2 regions of the Achromobacter sp. MUI-25009338 genome follow, and region 1 is predicted to be linked to the other one. Evidence: predicted binding sites of a transcription regulator. Region 1 holds the regulator's gene; the other holds the start of a gene.
The links. Region 1 encodes LexA, which represses DNA repair genes until DNA is damaged. Its sites were predicted from a motif close to ACTGTATNNNNATACAGT; they were not measured.
Positions count from the first base shown of each region.

Region 2: the regulator LexA is predicted to act here: its motif matches at 1,526-1,543, upstream of AC1IQ6_RS09260 (ATP-dependent helicase).

Region 1 is NZ_CM170627.1:2,333,352-2,340,662, reverse strand. Features, by position in the region: gene iscR (Fe-S cluster assembly transcriptional regulator IscR) at 1-419, opposite strand, end outside; gene AC1IQ6_RS11200 (low molecular weight protein-tyrosine-phosphatase) at 609-1,100, opposite strand; gene uvrB (excinuclease ABC subunit UvrB) at 1,341-3,434, opposite strand; gene AC1IQ6_RS11190 (amino acid aminotransferase) at 3,510-4,709, shown strand; gene lexA (transcriptional repressor LexA) at 4,849-5,499, shown strand; gene lon (endopeptidase La) at 5,622-7,311, opposite strand, start outside.
Region 2 is NZ_CM170627.1:1,930,380-1,937,690, reverse strand. Features, by position in the region: gene AC1IQ6_RS09260 (ATP-dependent helicase) at 1-1,457, opposite strand, end outside; gene AC1IQ6_RS09255 (DUF72 domain-containing protein) at 1,568-2,467, shown strand; gene pdxR (MocR-like pyridoxine biosynthesis transcription factor PdxR) at 2,450-3,979, opposite strand; gene AC1IQ6_RS09245 (4-aminobutyrate--2-oxoglutarate transaminase) at 4,078-5,343, shown strand; gene AC1IQ6_RS09240 (NAD-dependent succinate-semialdehyde dehydrogenase) at 5,378-6,847, shown strand; gene AC1IQ6_RS09235 (inositol monophosphatase family protein) at 6,957-7,311, shown strand, end outside.

The DNA of each region.
Region 1 (7,311 bases):
ACGCGCTGCTGATCGACCAGATCCTGCAGCGACACCGAGTCCAGGTAATCGACCATCTTGCGGTTGAGCGTGGCCCAGAGTTCGTGCGTCATGCACTTGCCCGGCTTGCCGTCGTTGCCGCTGGTACAGTCGCGCTTGCCGCCGCAGCTGGTGGCGTCCAGCGGCTCGTCGACGGCGAAGATGATGTCGGCGACGGTCACGTTGCGCGCCAGGCGGGCCAGCGAATAGCCGCCGCCCGGGCCGCGCACGCTGTCCACGAGTTCGTGGCGGCGCAGCTTGCCGAACAGCTGTTCCAGGTAGGACAACGAGATATTCTGACGCTGGCTGATGGCCGCAAGCGTGACCGGACCGCTATGCTGCCGCATAGCCAGGTCGATCATGGCAGTCACGGCGAAACGCCCTTTGGTAGTTAGCCGCATGGTAGGTTCCCAGTGATTCGGCAACGGCCGCCGGCGAATCCAGCGGCCAATACCCGAGTAATTGGCTCAAGTATAGCCTAATCCCGACTAATTTGGTATGGCACCGGCCTAGAAAAAACCGCGCATATGCGCGGTTTTTCATTGCCAGGCACTTCCGGGAACCGCACACAGGCGGTTCCGAGTACGGAATCAGGCTGCCTGGTACTGGGTTGCGCGCTTGCGCACCAGTTCGAGCACACCCTGACAGGCGTCTTCGAGATAGTCCAGAACCTTGCCGAAACCGTCGGCGCCGCCATAGTAGGGATCGGGCACGGTGGCCTCTTCGAACTCGTTGGCAAAGCGCATCAGCAGCATCAGCTTGTGCTGGTAGGCCTTGGGGCACTGCTGCTGCATGGCCGAGAGGTTGTCCCAGTCCATGGCGAGGATCAGGTCGAAATCGCGGAAATCTTCCGCGGTGACCTGACGCGCTTCGCAGTGCGTGATCTCGTAGCCGCGCTTGCGCGCTGCGGCCTGCGCCCGGGCATCAGGCGCCTCGCCGATGTGAAACGCGTGCGTGCCCGCGGAGTCGATGCGAACCACATCGCTCAAACCCGCGTCATTCACCAAATGGCGAAACACGCCCTCTGCGCTCGGCGAGCGACAGATATTGCCCATGCAAACGAAAAGTACCTTGGTCATCATGGGTGTAAGTGTGCGGGAAAACCCGAGATAAGGCAAGTTTTTTTTGCGTTTGCGTAAATGGCTCAGGGCAAATATGTCCCCATCACTTTTTCATATGATTCAATGGCTTACATCAACAATCAAAAGCAACGCTTGAACTCCGGGGCGGGATAATCGACGGCGCCGCAGGCGGGCGATTGCAACGCAACAGATCGGCGGCCGATTCAGCAAGGTGTCAGCAAAAAGACACAACAAGATACGTCAGACGGCGCCGTCCAGCAGCACCCGCTGTTTCAGCGCGGTCAGGGCGTCGCGCGCCGCCGCGGCCTGCTCGAATTCCAGGTTGCGGGCGTGGTCCATCATCAGCTTTTCCAGGCGCTTGATTTCACGCGCCATGGCCTTTTCGTCCTTCATGAATTCGGCCGGCACCGCCGCTTCCAGCGCGTCGTGCTGGGTCGGCGCGACGATGCCGTCGATGAGCTCGCGCACCGCCTTCTGCACGCCGCGCGCCGTGATGCCGTGGTCCTCGTTGAACTGCAGCTGCTTGTTGCGGCGGCGGCCGGTTTCCTCGATGGCGCGCTGCATCGAATCGGTGATGCGGTCGGCATAGAGGATGGCGTGGCCGTTCAGGTTGCGCGCGGCCCGCCCGATGGTCTGGATCAGGCTGCGCTCGGAACGCAGGAAACCCTCTTTGTCGGCGTCCAAGATGGCGACCAGCGACACTTCGGGAATGTCCAGGCCTTCGCGCAGCAGGTTGATCCCCACCAGCACGTCGAAGGTACCCAGGCGCAGGTCGCGGATGATCTCCACCCGCTCGACCGTGTCGATGTCGGAGTGCAGGTAGCGCACCCGCACGCCGTGCTCGCTCAGGAAGTCCGTCAGGTCCTCGGCCATGCGCTTGGTCAGGGTGGTGACCAGCACCCGTTCGCTGCGCGCCACGCGTTCCTTGATCCGGCCCAGCAGGTCGTCGACCTGGGTGCGCGCCGGAAGCACCTCGACCAGCGGATCGACCAGGCCGGTGGGACGCACCACCTGCTCGACGACGTTGTCGGCGTGCTCTTTCTCGTAGGCGGCCGGCGTGGCCGAGACGAATACGCACTGGCGCATGCGGGCCTCGAACTCCTCCAGCCGCAGCGGCCGGTTGTCCAGCGCCGAGGGCAGCCGGAACCCGTACTGCACCAGCGTCTCCTTGCGCGAGCGGTCGCCGCGGTACATGCCGCCCAGCTGGCCGATGGTGACGTGGCTTTCGTCGATGAACATGAGCGCGTCGGCCGGCAGGTAGTCGATCAGGGTGGGCGGCGGCTCGCCCGGGGCGGCGCCCGACAGGTGGCGCGAGTAGTTCTCGATGCCCTTGCAGAAGCCCAGCTCCTGCAGCATCTCCAGGTCGAAGCGGGTGCGCTGCTCCAGGCGCTGGGCCTCGACCAGGTGGCCGTCGTCGGTGAAGCGCCTGACGCGTTCGCGCAGCTCTTCCTTGATGGTCTCGATGGCGCGCAGCACGGTGTCGCGCGGCGTTACGTAGTGCGAGCCGGGATAGACGGTGAAGCGCGGCAGCTTCTGGCGGATGCGGCCGGTCAGGGGGTCGAAGAGCTCCAGGCTTTCGACCTCGTCGTCGAACAGCGTCAGGCGCAGCGCCAGCTCGGGGCTTTCGGCCGGAAAGATGTCGATGGTCTCGCCGCGCACGCGGAAGGTGCCGCGCGTGAAATCGGCGTCGTTGCGGGTGTACTGCATGGCGACCAGGCGCGCCAGGATCTCGCGCCGCGAGATCTGGTCGCCGGCGCGCAGGATCAGCACCATCGCGTGGTAGTCGCCGGGATTGCCGATACCGTAGATACACGACACCGTGCCCACGATGATGGTGTCGCGGCGCTCCAGCAGGCTCTTGGTGGCCGACAGCCGCATCTGCTCGATGTGCTCGTTGATGGAGGAGTCTTTCTCGATGAACAGGTCGCGCGTCGGCACGTAGGCCTCGGGCTGGTAGTAGTCGTAGTACGAGACGAAGTACTCGACCGCGTTCTTCGGGAAGAACTCGCGCATCTCGGCGTAGAGCTGCGCGGCCAGCGTCTTGTTGGGGGCCAGCACCAGCGCGGGCCGGCCCAGGCGCGCGATGACGTTGGCCATGGTGTAGGTCTTGCCCGAACCGGTCACGCCCAGGAGCGTCTGGAACATCAGGCCGTCTTCGACGCCCTGGACCAGGCCGTCGATGGCGGCGGGCTGGTCGCCGGCCGGCGGATATGGCTGGTACAGGTGAAACGGGCTGCCCGGAAAGTCGATGAAGCCGCCGCCGGCAACGGCTGGCACGCCATCGTCCCCGGCGACGACGGCTTCCACGCTCGGGTCTATTGTGGGCTTAGGCATGCTAGACTCTTCCAGGGTAAACCCCCCATTATCCACAGCACCCCGGACTGCGTCCACCCACCTCATCAGACTCCCATGAGCACCCTTTTCGATTCCGTCGAACTCGCGCCGCGCGACCCCATTCTTGGCCTGAACGAACAATACAACGCCGACACGCGTCCCGGTAAAGTCAATCTGGGCGTGGGCGTGTACTACGACGACGAGGGCCGCATCCCCCTGCTGGGCGCGGTGCGCAAGGCTGAAACCGCCCGCATCGAGGCCGCCGCGGCCCGCGGCTACCTACCGATCGAAGGTATCGCCGGTTACAACGCCGGCGCGCAGGCCCTGCTGCTGGGCAAGGATTCCGCGCTGGCCGCCGCCGGCCGCGTGCTGACCACCCAGGCCCTGGGCGGCACGGGCGCGCTGAAGATCGGCGCCGACTTCCTGCGCCAGCTGCTGCCCTCCTCCAAGGTCCTGATCAGCAACCCGAGCTGGGAAAACCACCGCGCGCTGTTCGAGCGCGCCGGTTTCGAAGTCGGCACCTACGCCTACTACGACGCCGCCACCCGCGGCCTGGACTTCGACGCCATGCTGGCCGACCTGAAGGCCGCTCCGGCCAAGACCGTGGTCGTGCTGCACGCCTGCTGCCACAACCCCACCGGCGTGGACCCCACCATGGACCAGTGGAAGCAGATCGCCGCCGTGGTCAAAGAAAACAATCTGGTGCCGTTCCTGGACATCGCCTACCAGGGCTTCGGCGACGGCCTGACGGAAGACGCCGCGGTCGTGCGCATGTTCGCCGACCTGGACCTGACCATGTTCATCAGCTCCTCGTTCTCGAAGTCGTTCTCGCTGTACGGCGAGCGCGTCGGCGCGCTGACGGTCGTGGCCGGCAGCAAGGACGAAGCCGCCCGCGTGCTGAGCCAGCTCAAGCGCGTGATCCGCACCAACTACTCCAACCCGCCCACCCACGGCGGCACGGTGGTGTCCACGGTGCTGAACACGCCCGAACTGTTCGCCATGTGGGAACAGGAACTGGCCGGCATGCGCGACCGCATCCGCCTGATGCGCAAGCAGCTGGTCGAGAAGATCCAGGAACACGGCGGCAAGCAGGACTTTAGCTTCGTGCTGCGCCAGCGCGGCATGTTCTCGTACTCGGGCCTGACCGCCGCCCAGGTGGACCGCCTGCGCGAAGAGCATGGCGTCTACGCCGTGTCCAGCGGCCGCATCTGCGTGGCCGCGCTCAACAGCGGCAACATCGACAAGGTCGCCAAGAGCATCGCCGCGGTGCTGTAAACGGCCCGCCATCCGGCCTCAAACGGGACCCGCGGGTCCCGTTTTTTATGGGCGCCCGCCCACGGCTTGCTTTTTTGCGCTGCGTCCCCCAGAATGGCCGCTGTATATATGTACAGTCCGCCAGCAACGGATCATCGCCATGGCCAGCAAACTCACCGATCGCCAACAGCAAATCCTGGATCTCATCAGGCAAACCGTCGCGCGCACGGGTTTTCCGCCCACACGCGCCGAGATCGCGCAGGCCCTGGGTTTCCGCTCGCCCAACGCAGCCGAAGACCACCTCAAGGCGCTGGCGCGCAAGGGGGCCATCGAGCTCACCGCGGGCGCCTCGCGCGGCATCCGCCTGAAGGACGCCGCCGGCGCGCCCGCGCAGGCATCCCTGCCCATGCCCGCCCTGGCGCAGCTCTTGCTGCCGCTGGTGGGCCGCGTGGCCGCCGGCAGCCCCATCCTGGCGGCCGAACACGTCGAACGCGAGGTCGGCGTGGACCCCAACCTGTTCGCCCAGGCGCCCGACTACCTGCTGAAGGTGCGCGGCATGAGCATGCGCGACGCCGGCATCCTCGAAGGCGACCTGCTCGCCGTCAAAAAAGCGTCCGAGGCCCGCAACGGCCAGATCGTGGTGGCCCGCCTCGGCGACGACGTCACGGTCAAGCGCCTGCAGCGCCAGAACGGCCATATCGAGCTCCTGCCCGAAAATCCGGACTTCCAGACCATCGTGGTCGGGGCCGACCAGGATTTCGCGCTGGAAGGCATCGCGGTGGGGCTGATTCGTACGCACGCGCTGCATTGATCCTGCGCGCAGGCATAAAGAAACCCAAGCGGATCAAGTAAAAACCCCCGAAGGTTGGATCAATGTCCAACTTTCGGGGGTCAGTTCACTAGGGCGGGTTTCCTTTTGGGCGGCCGAACCGGTCAGTGCTTGAGCACCGGATCGGTCGAGCCTTCGGCGGGCTTGGCCACCAGGGGCTCCTTGACCGCTTCTTCCTCGGCCAGGGGCTCGGGCAGGCGTTCCAGCGCCAGCTCCAGCACCTTGTCGATCCAGCGCACCGGCACGATCTCGAGGTGGTTCTTGACGTTGTCCGGAATCTCCGCCAGGTCCTTGACGTTTTCTTCCGGGATCAGAACCATCTTGATCCCGCCGCGGTGGGCGGCCAGCAGCTTTTCCTTCAGGCCGCCGATGGGCAGCACTTCGCCGCGCAGCGTGATCTCGCCGGTCATGGCGACGTCGGCGCGCACCGGGATGCGCGACAGGGCCGACACCATGGCCGTGGTGATCGCGATACCGGCGGACGGGCCGTCCTTGGGCGTCGCGCCTTCCGGCACGTGCACGTGCATGTCGTGCTTCTCGAACACGCTGTCGGCAAAGCCCAGGCGGCGGGCGCGCGAGCGCACCACCGTGCGGGCCGCCTCGACCGATTCCTTCATCACGTCGCCCAGCGAACCGGTGCGTTGGATGACGCCCTTGCCGGGCATGTCGGCGACTTCGATCGTCAGCAGGTCGCCGCCGACTTCGGTCCACGCCAGGCCGGTGACCTGGCCGATCTGGTTTTCCTTCTCGGCCATGCCGAAGGCGTAGCGGCGCACGCCCAGGTATTCGTTCAGGTTCTCACCCGTCACGTTGACCGGCTTGACCTCGGGCGTCTTGCCCTCGGCCTTGGCGCGGTCGGCCTGGGTCAGCAGCTGCTTGATGACCTTGCGGCAGATCTTGCCCACTTCGCGTTCGAGCGCACGCACGCCGGCTTCGCGGGTGTAGTAGCGCACGATGTCGCGCAGCGCGCTGTCGTCGACGGTCAGCTCGCTATCCTTGACGCCGTTGTTCTTCATCAGCTTGGGCAGCAGATGGTCGCGGGCGATGTGGATCTTTTCTTCCTCGGTGTAGCCCGACAGGCGGATCACTTCCATCCGGTCCAGCAGGGCCGGCGGAATGTTCAGCGTGTTGCTGGTGGCCACGAACATGACGTCGGACAGGTCGAAGTCGACTTCGATGTAGTGGTCCTGGAACGTGTGGTTCTGTTCCGGGTCCAGCACTTCGAGCAGGGCCGACGAGGGGTCGCCGCGGAAATCCATGCCCAGCTTGTCGATTTCATCGAGCAGGAACAGCGGATTGCGCACGCCCACCTTGGACATGTTCTGGACGATCTTGCCCGGCATGGAGCCGATGTACGTGCGGCGGTGGCCGCGGATCTCGGCTTCGTCGCGCACGCCGCCCAGCGCCATGCGCACGAACTTGCGGTTCGTGGCCTTGGCGATGGACTGCCCCAGCGAGGTCTTGCCCACGCCCGGAGGGCCGACCAGACACAGGATCGGCGCCTTCACCTTGTCCACGCGCTGCTGCACGGCAAGGTATTCCAGGATGCGTTCCTTGACCTTCTCCAGGCCATAGTGGTCGTTGTCCAGCACCGCCTCGGCGTTGCTGATGGAATTGTTGATCTTGCTCTTTTTCTTCCAGGGAAGATTGATGAGCGTATCGATGTAGTTGCGCACCACGGTGGCTTCGGCCGACATGGGCGACATGAGCTTGAGCTTCTTGAGCTCGGCATCGGCCTTCTTGCGCGCCTCTTTGGGCATGTGCGCGGCGATGATCTTCTTTTCGAGCTCTTCG
Region 2 (7,311 bases), 400 kb from region 1:
GTGTCGGCGAAGCCGCGCCATTCCTCCTGGGCCGCCGCGCCCGGCTTGAATTCGCGCAGCGCCTGCAGCGGCTGCGGCGAGGCCGACATGGCGTCCATCAGCCTGGCCGCGGTGGCCGGGCCGATGCCCGGCAGCAGCTGCGCCACGCGAAAGCCGGCCATGCGTCCGCGCGGATTCTCGGCCCAGCGCAGCAGCGAGAGCAGGTCCTTGACGTGCGCGGCCTCCAGAAAGCGCAGCCCGCCGAACTTCACGTAAGGGATGTTGCGGCGGGTCAGCTCCAGTTCCAGCGCGGCGCTGTGGCTGGAGGTGCGAAACAGCGCGGCCTGCGACTTGAGCGTGGCGCCGCCCTCGCGCTGGGCCAGCACCTGGTCGGCGACCCAGCGCGCCTGGCCGGCCTCGTCGCTGACCGTCACCAGCTCGGGCAGCTGCGACGACTGGCGGTCGGTCCAGAGATCCTTGGCATAGCGTTCCGTGGCCTGGCCGATGACCGCGTTGGACGCGTTCAGGATGGGCTGGGTGGAGCGGTAGTTGCGCTCCAGCGTGATGACGCGCGCCGGGTCGGGAAACTGCGCGGGGAAGTCCAGGATGTTGCGCACGGTGGCCGCGCGGAACGAATAAATGGCCTGGGCGTCGTCGCCCACCACGGTCAGGCCGCGCCCGTCGGGCTTCAGGGCCAGCAGGATGGCCGCCTGCAGGCGGTTGGTGTCCTGGTACTCGTCGACCAGCACGTGGTCGAAGCGCGCCCCCAGGTCGGCCGCGATGCCGGGGTCGCCCATCATCTCGGCCCAGTAGAGCAGCAGGTCGTCGTAGTCCAGCACCTGCTGGTCCTGCTTGGCCGCGACGTAGGCGCGAAACAGGTTCTTGAGTTCGTCCTCCCATTGCGCGCACCACGGGAAGGCGGTCTTGAGCACGTCGGCCACGGGCGTCTGGCTGTTGACCACCCGCGAATAGATCGCCAGGCAGGTGCCCTTGAGCGGAAAGCGCGACTTGGTGGCCGACAGCCCGAGTTCGTGGCGCACCATGCCCATGAGGTCCTCGGCGTCGCCGCGGTCATGGATGGTGAAGGTTTCGGCCAGGCCGATGCGCTGCGCGCAATCGCGCAGCAGCCGCGCGCCGATCGCGTGGAAGGTGCCGGCCCACGGCAGCGACGGCGGCTGCTGCGTGGAGCGCAGGTTCATCGCCCGCTGCAGCACCGTGCCCACGCGCCGCTCCATCTCCAGCGCCGCGCGGCGCGAGAACGTCAGCAGCAGCATGCGCTGCGGGTCCGCGCCGTTGAGAATCAGGTGGGCGACGCGGTGCGCCAGCGTGCTGGTCTTGCCCGAGCCGGCGCCCGCGATCACCAGCAGCGGCGCGGCCGCGCCGAATTCGGCGGCTTCGCGCTGGGCGGGATTGAGATCGGCCAGGGGATCGGGGCGTTCGGAGGCGGACGGAGACGGCAGGCTGTTGGGGTCGGACATGGAACGGGGGCCGCCGGCGGCGGCCTCGGCAGGCAAGGCGCCGGGACATTGCCCGGCTCGGGATTGGCACTGTATATTTATACAGAATTTTTTGGATTCCGTCTGATTCCGTGCGCCTTCTGACCGGCACCGCTTCCTGGACCGACCCCACGCTGCTGGCCTGCGGCCGGTTCTATCCGCCCGAGGCCCGCAGCGCCGAGGCGCGGCTGCGCCATTACGCCTCGCGCTTCGGCATGGCCGAGGTCGATTCCAGCTATTACGCCATGCCCACGGCGCAAAACGCCTATCTGTGGGACCAGCGCACGCCCGACGGATTCGTCTTCAACATCAAGGCCTTCCGGCTGTTCACCGGGCACCAGACGCCGCTTTCGGCGCTGCCCGCCGACATCCGGCGCGAACTGGCCGACTGGCCCGAGCCGCTCATCTACCACGACCAGATGCCGTCCGACCTGCGCGACGAGCTCTGGCGCCGCTTCCAGCTGGCGCTGGAGCCGCTGCGCCTGCCCGGCAAGCTGGGCGCGGTGCATTTCCAGTTTCCGCCCTGGGTGCGGCGCGATGCGCGCGGCATGGCGCGGGTCGGCGACTGCGCGCGGCGCATGGAAGAACACCTGGTGTCGGTGGAGTTCCGCCACGCAAGCTGGTTCGCCACGCCCGCGGCCACCGAGGCCACGCTGGCGTTCGAGCGCGAGCTGGGCGTGGCGCACACGGTGGTGGACGCGCCCCAGGGCTACGCCAACACGGTGCCCGCGGTCTGGGCCTGCACCCATCCGGAACTCGCGCTGCTGCGGCTGCACGGGCGCAACGCGGCGACCTGGAACGCATCGGGCGCGGCCTCGTCGGGACGCTTCCAGTACGAGTACACGGAGCAGGAACTGGCGGAGCTGGCCGAACGCTTTGCGCGGCTGGCGGCGCAGAGCGCGCAGGCGCACGCCGTCTTCAATACCAATTTCGAGGACCAGGGCATGCGCAACGCCGCCGCCTTCGCCGCCGCGTTAGGGCGACGGCCGTAGCGCGGCGGCCTTGGCGCCGCGCCGGGCGGCGGGCGCGTGCGCCACTTCCGCCAGGCTTTCCAGCAGCACTTCGAATTTGCGCGCGATCTCATGGTCGGGCACGCAGGCGTAGCCCAGCAGCAGGCCGGGCCGGCGCGCCTCGTCGTTGACGTAGTAGCGCGACAGCGCGCGCGTCAGCACGCCTTTGCCGTGCGCCACTTCCACCACGCGCCGGTCGTCCATGTCCGGCGGCAGCGTCAGCACCAGGTGCAGGCCGGCCATGCTGGCGTCGCGGTGCAGCCACTGCGGCCCCAGCCGCCTTTCGATCAGATTGACCAGCATGGCGCGGCGGCGTCCGTACAGCATGCGCATGCGGCGGATGTGGGCGGCGTAATGGCCGTCGGCGATGAAGGTGGCCAGCGCCGCGTGCGTCATCAGGTGGCCTTCGCGGTACAGCTCGGCGTGCGCGGCCTGGAACGCCGCGGTCAAGGCCTTGGGCAGCACCAGGTAACCCACGCGCAGGCCCGGATACAGCGTCTTGCTGAAGGTGCCCATGTAGATCACGGGCGCGTCCGGCTCCAGCCCCAGCAGCGAGGCGATGGGCCGGCCGGAGAAGCGGAATTCGCTGTCGTAGTCGTCTTCGATGATCCAGCTGCCGCTGGCGCGCGCCACGGCCAGCAGCTGGCGGCGGCGCGCCAGCGACATGACCGGGCCCAGCGGATACTGATGCGAAGGCGTGACGAAAATGAAGCGCGGCGGCTCGACGGGCGATTCCGGCAGCCGCATGCCCTCCTCGTCCACCGGCAGGTGCAGCGTGCGCAGGCCGTTGGCCTGCAGCACGGTGCGCGCGCCCCAGTAGCCGGGGTCCTCGACCCAGGCGGTTTCGCCGGCCTCGCCCAGGATGCGGGTGGTCAGGTCGATGGCCTGGTGCAGTCCCTCGGTGATCAGGATCTGCTCGGGGTCGCAGTCGATGGAGCGCGTCAGCGCCAGATGCTGCGCCAGCGCCTCGCGCAGCGCCGGCAGGCCGCCGCCGTACGAGTAGGTCAGCAGGTCGGGCGTGGGATTGCGCCACAGGCCGCTCATGATGCGGCCGAACTTCTTGTGCGGGAACTCGGCCAGGTCGGGCACGCCGGGCATGAACGCGCCCCACTGGTAGGGCGAGGCCGAGGCGCCGTCGACGATGGCCGCGCCGCGCGCCGACAGCGCCGGGCGCGGCACGGCCGGCGGCGGCTGGCGGCGGCGCCGGCCGCTGGCCAGGTAGGAGTCCGGCACCGAGGCGTTGACGAAGGTGCCGTTGCCCTGGCGGCTGCGGGTATAGCCTTCGGCCAGCAGCTGGCTGTAGACGTGCACCACGGTATTGCGGGCGATGCCCAGCTCGGCCGCCAGGTCGCGCGTGGCGGGCAGCCGCGAGTCCGCGGCGATGGCGCCGTCCAGGATGGCTTCGCGGATGCCCTGGTACAGGCGCTTGTTCATGGGACCGCTGGCGCCGTCGCCCAGGCGCAGCAGCAGCAGGTCACCGACGATGGAACGCAATTGGTTCTACCCGTTTTAGAAAAGTGGTTCCCATAAATGGGGCCATCGTAGCATTAAATATTGGTTTTACCGTCCCCATCACGCTCTGCGAGGCCGAGATGAAGAATCAGGATCTGAATACCCGCCGTTCCCTGGCCACGCCGCGTGGCGTCGGCGTTATGTGCGACTTCTACGCCGTGCGCGCCGAAAACGCGACGCTGTGGGACGCCGAGGGCAAGGAATACATCGATTTCGCCGGCGGCATCGCCGTGCTGAACACCGGCCACCTGCATCCGAAGGTCAAGGCCGCGGTCGCCGCGCAGCTCGACGCATTCACCCATACGGCCTACCAGATCGTTCCGTACGAGGGCTACGTCACGCTGGCCGAGCGCATCAACCGCGTCGCGCCCATAGCCGGCCTGAAGAAGTCGGCCTTTTTCACCACCGGCGTGGAAGCCGTGGAGAACGCGGTGAAGATCGCGCGCTCGGCCACCGGGCGCTCGGGCGTGATCGCCTTTTCCGGATCGTTCCACGGCCGCACCATGCTGGGGATGGCGCTGACCGGCAAGGTCGCCCCCTACAAGCTGTCGTTCGGCCCGATGCCGGGCGACATCTACCACGTCCCCTTCCCCAATGCGGCCCAGTCCGTCAGCGTGGCCGATTCGCTCAAGGCGCTGGACCTGCTGTTCAAGTGCGATATCGATCCGCGCCGGGTCGCGGCCATCATCATCGAACCGGTGCAGGGCGAAGGCGGCTTCAACATCACCCCGCCGGCGCTGATGACGGCGCTGCGCAAGGTCTGCGACGAGCACGGCATCCTGCTGATCGCCGACGAGGTGCAGACCGGATTCGGGCGCACCGGCAAGCTGTTCGCCATGGAGCACCACGCGGTCCAGGCCGACCTGATCACCATGGCCAAGAGCCTGGGCGGCGGCTTCCCGATCTCGGGCGTGGTCGGACGCGCCGAGATCATGGACGCGCCGGCCGCCGGCGGCCTGGGCGGCACCTATGCCGGCAACCCGCTGGCGGTGGCCGCCGCGCACGCGGTGCTGGACGTGATCGCCGAGGAAAAACTGTGCGAGCGCGCCGCCGTGCTGGGCGAGAAGCTGCGTGCGCATCTGGAAGGACTGCGCGCCACGGTCCCGGGCATCGCGGACGTGCGCGGCCTGGGCTCCATGGTCGCGCTGGAACTGAACGACGCCGCCAGCGGCAAGCCGGACGCGGAAGCGGTCAAGCGCGTGCAGGCGCGCGCCCTGGAGCGCGGCCTGATTTTGCTAAGCTGCGGTGTGTACGGCAACGTTCTGCGCTTCCTGTACCCCTTGACCATTCCCGACGCCCAGTTCGACCGGGCGCTGGCCATCCTGTCCGAGGTTTTGGCCGCCTGATGCGCGGGGCCTGACCATTCAAGGAGACTGCAACATGACCGCATTGACTCAACCGCTGGCGCGCCCGGATCTGCTGCGCGACGCCTGCTACCTGGACGGCAAATGGGTGGGCGCCGGCGACGGCCCTTCCATTCCCGTCGACAACCCTTCCACCGGCAAGACCATCGTGTCGGTGCCCAAGCTGGGCCGCAAGGAAACCGAGCAGGCCATCGCCAGCGCCCAGGCCGCCCTGCCCGCCTGGAGCGCCAAGACCGGCAAGGAGCGCGCCGCCATCCTGCTGAAGTGGGCGCAGCTGATGCTTGCGCACCAGCGCGACCTGGCCGCCATCATGACCTCGGAACAGGGCAAGCCCGTGACCGAGGCCGCCGGCGAGATCGCCTACGCCGCCTCGTTCCTGGAATGGTTCGCCGAAGAAGCCAAGCGCATCGACGGCGACATCCTGCAAAGCCCCAAGGCCGGCCAGCGCCTGATGGCGCTCAAGCAGCCCATCGGCGTCACCGCCGCCATCACGCCGTGGAACTTCCCGGCCGCGATGATCACGCGCAAGGTCGGCCCGGCGCTGGCCGCCGGCTGCACTATGGTGGTCAAGCCGGCCCAGCAGACGCCGCTGACCGCGCTGGCCCTGGCCGTGCTGGCCGAAGAGGCCGGCGTGCCCGCGGGCGTGTTCCACGTCATCACCGGCAGCTCGCGCGAAATCGGCGCGGCGCTGTGCGAAAGCGAGGTCGTGCGCAAGCTGAGCTTCACCGGCTCCACCGAAGTCGGCCGCACGCTGATGGAACAGTGCGCGCCCACCATCAAGAAGCTGTCGCTGGAACTGGGCGGCAACGCGCCCTTCATCGTGTTCGACGACGCCGACCTGGACCGCGCCGTCGACGGCATTCTGGCCTCGAAGTACCGCAACGCCGGCCAGACATGCGTGTGCGCCAACCGCATCTACGTGCAGGCCGGCGTCTATGAAGAGATCGCCAAGCGCCTGGTGGCCAAGGTCGAAGCCATGAAGGTCGGCGACGGCTTCGCCGAGGGCGTGACGCAGGGCCCGCTGATCGACGCCAGCGCGGTCGAGAAGGTGCAGGAACACATCGCCGACGCCACCGCGCACGGCGCCAAGGTGATCGCCGGCGGCAAGCCGCATGCGCTGGGCGGCACGTTCTTCGAGCCGACCGTGGTGCGCGACGTAACCCAGTCGATGCGCTTCGCTTCCGAAGAAACCTTCGGCCCGGTGGCCCCGCTGTTCCGCTTCGACACCGAAGAGGAAGTCATCGGCATGGCCAACGACACCATCTTCGGCCTGGCCGCTTATTTCTACACCCGCGACTACGCCCGCATCTGGCGCGTGTCCGAGGCGCTGGAATACGGCATCGTCGGCATCAACACCGGCATCATTTCCAATGAAGTCGGCCCGTTCGGCGGCGTCAAGCAATCGGGCCTGGGACGCGAAGGCTCGAAGTACGGCATCGAGGAGTACCTGGAGATCAAGTACCTCTGCGTGGACCTGGGCGCCTGAGCCCGTCGGCGGCCATAAAAACGGGAGGGCCGCGCGCCCTCCCGTTTTGCATCCGCCGCCCGCGCCGGCGTGGTAGATTTGCCCGTTCCCTGGATAAGCCACGAGCGCAATGAGCAGAACCTTTACCCGCGAGGAAACCCGCCGGCTGGCGGCCATACTGGCCGAGACGGCGCAGACCGAAGTCATGCCGCGTTTCCGCAACCTGCCCGACGGCGCGGTGCGCGGCAAGACCTCGCCGCGCGACCTCGTGACCGACGCCGACGAGGCCGCCGAGCGCCTGATCGCCGCGCGCCTGTCCAGGCTGTATCCGGGCGCGGTGCTGATCGGGGAAGAAGCCTCGGCGCGCAATCCGGCGCTTTTGAACATGCTGGTCGACGCCGACCTGGCTTTCCTGATCGACCCCATCGACGGCACGCGCAACTACGTCGCCGGCCTGCCGCTCTTCGGCATGATGATCGCGGCCT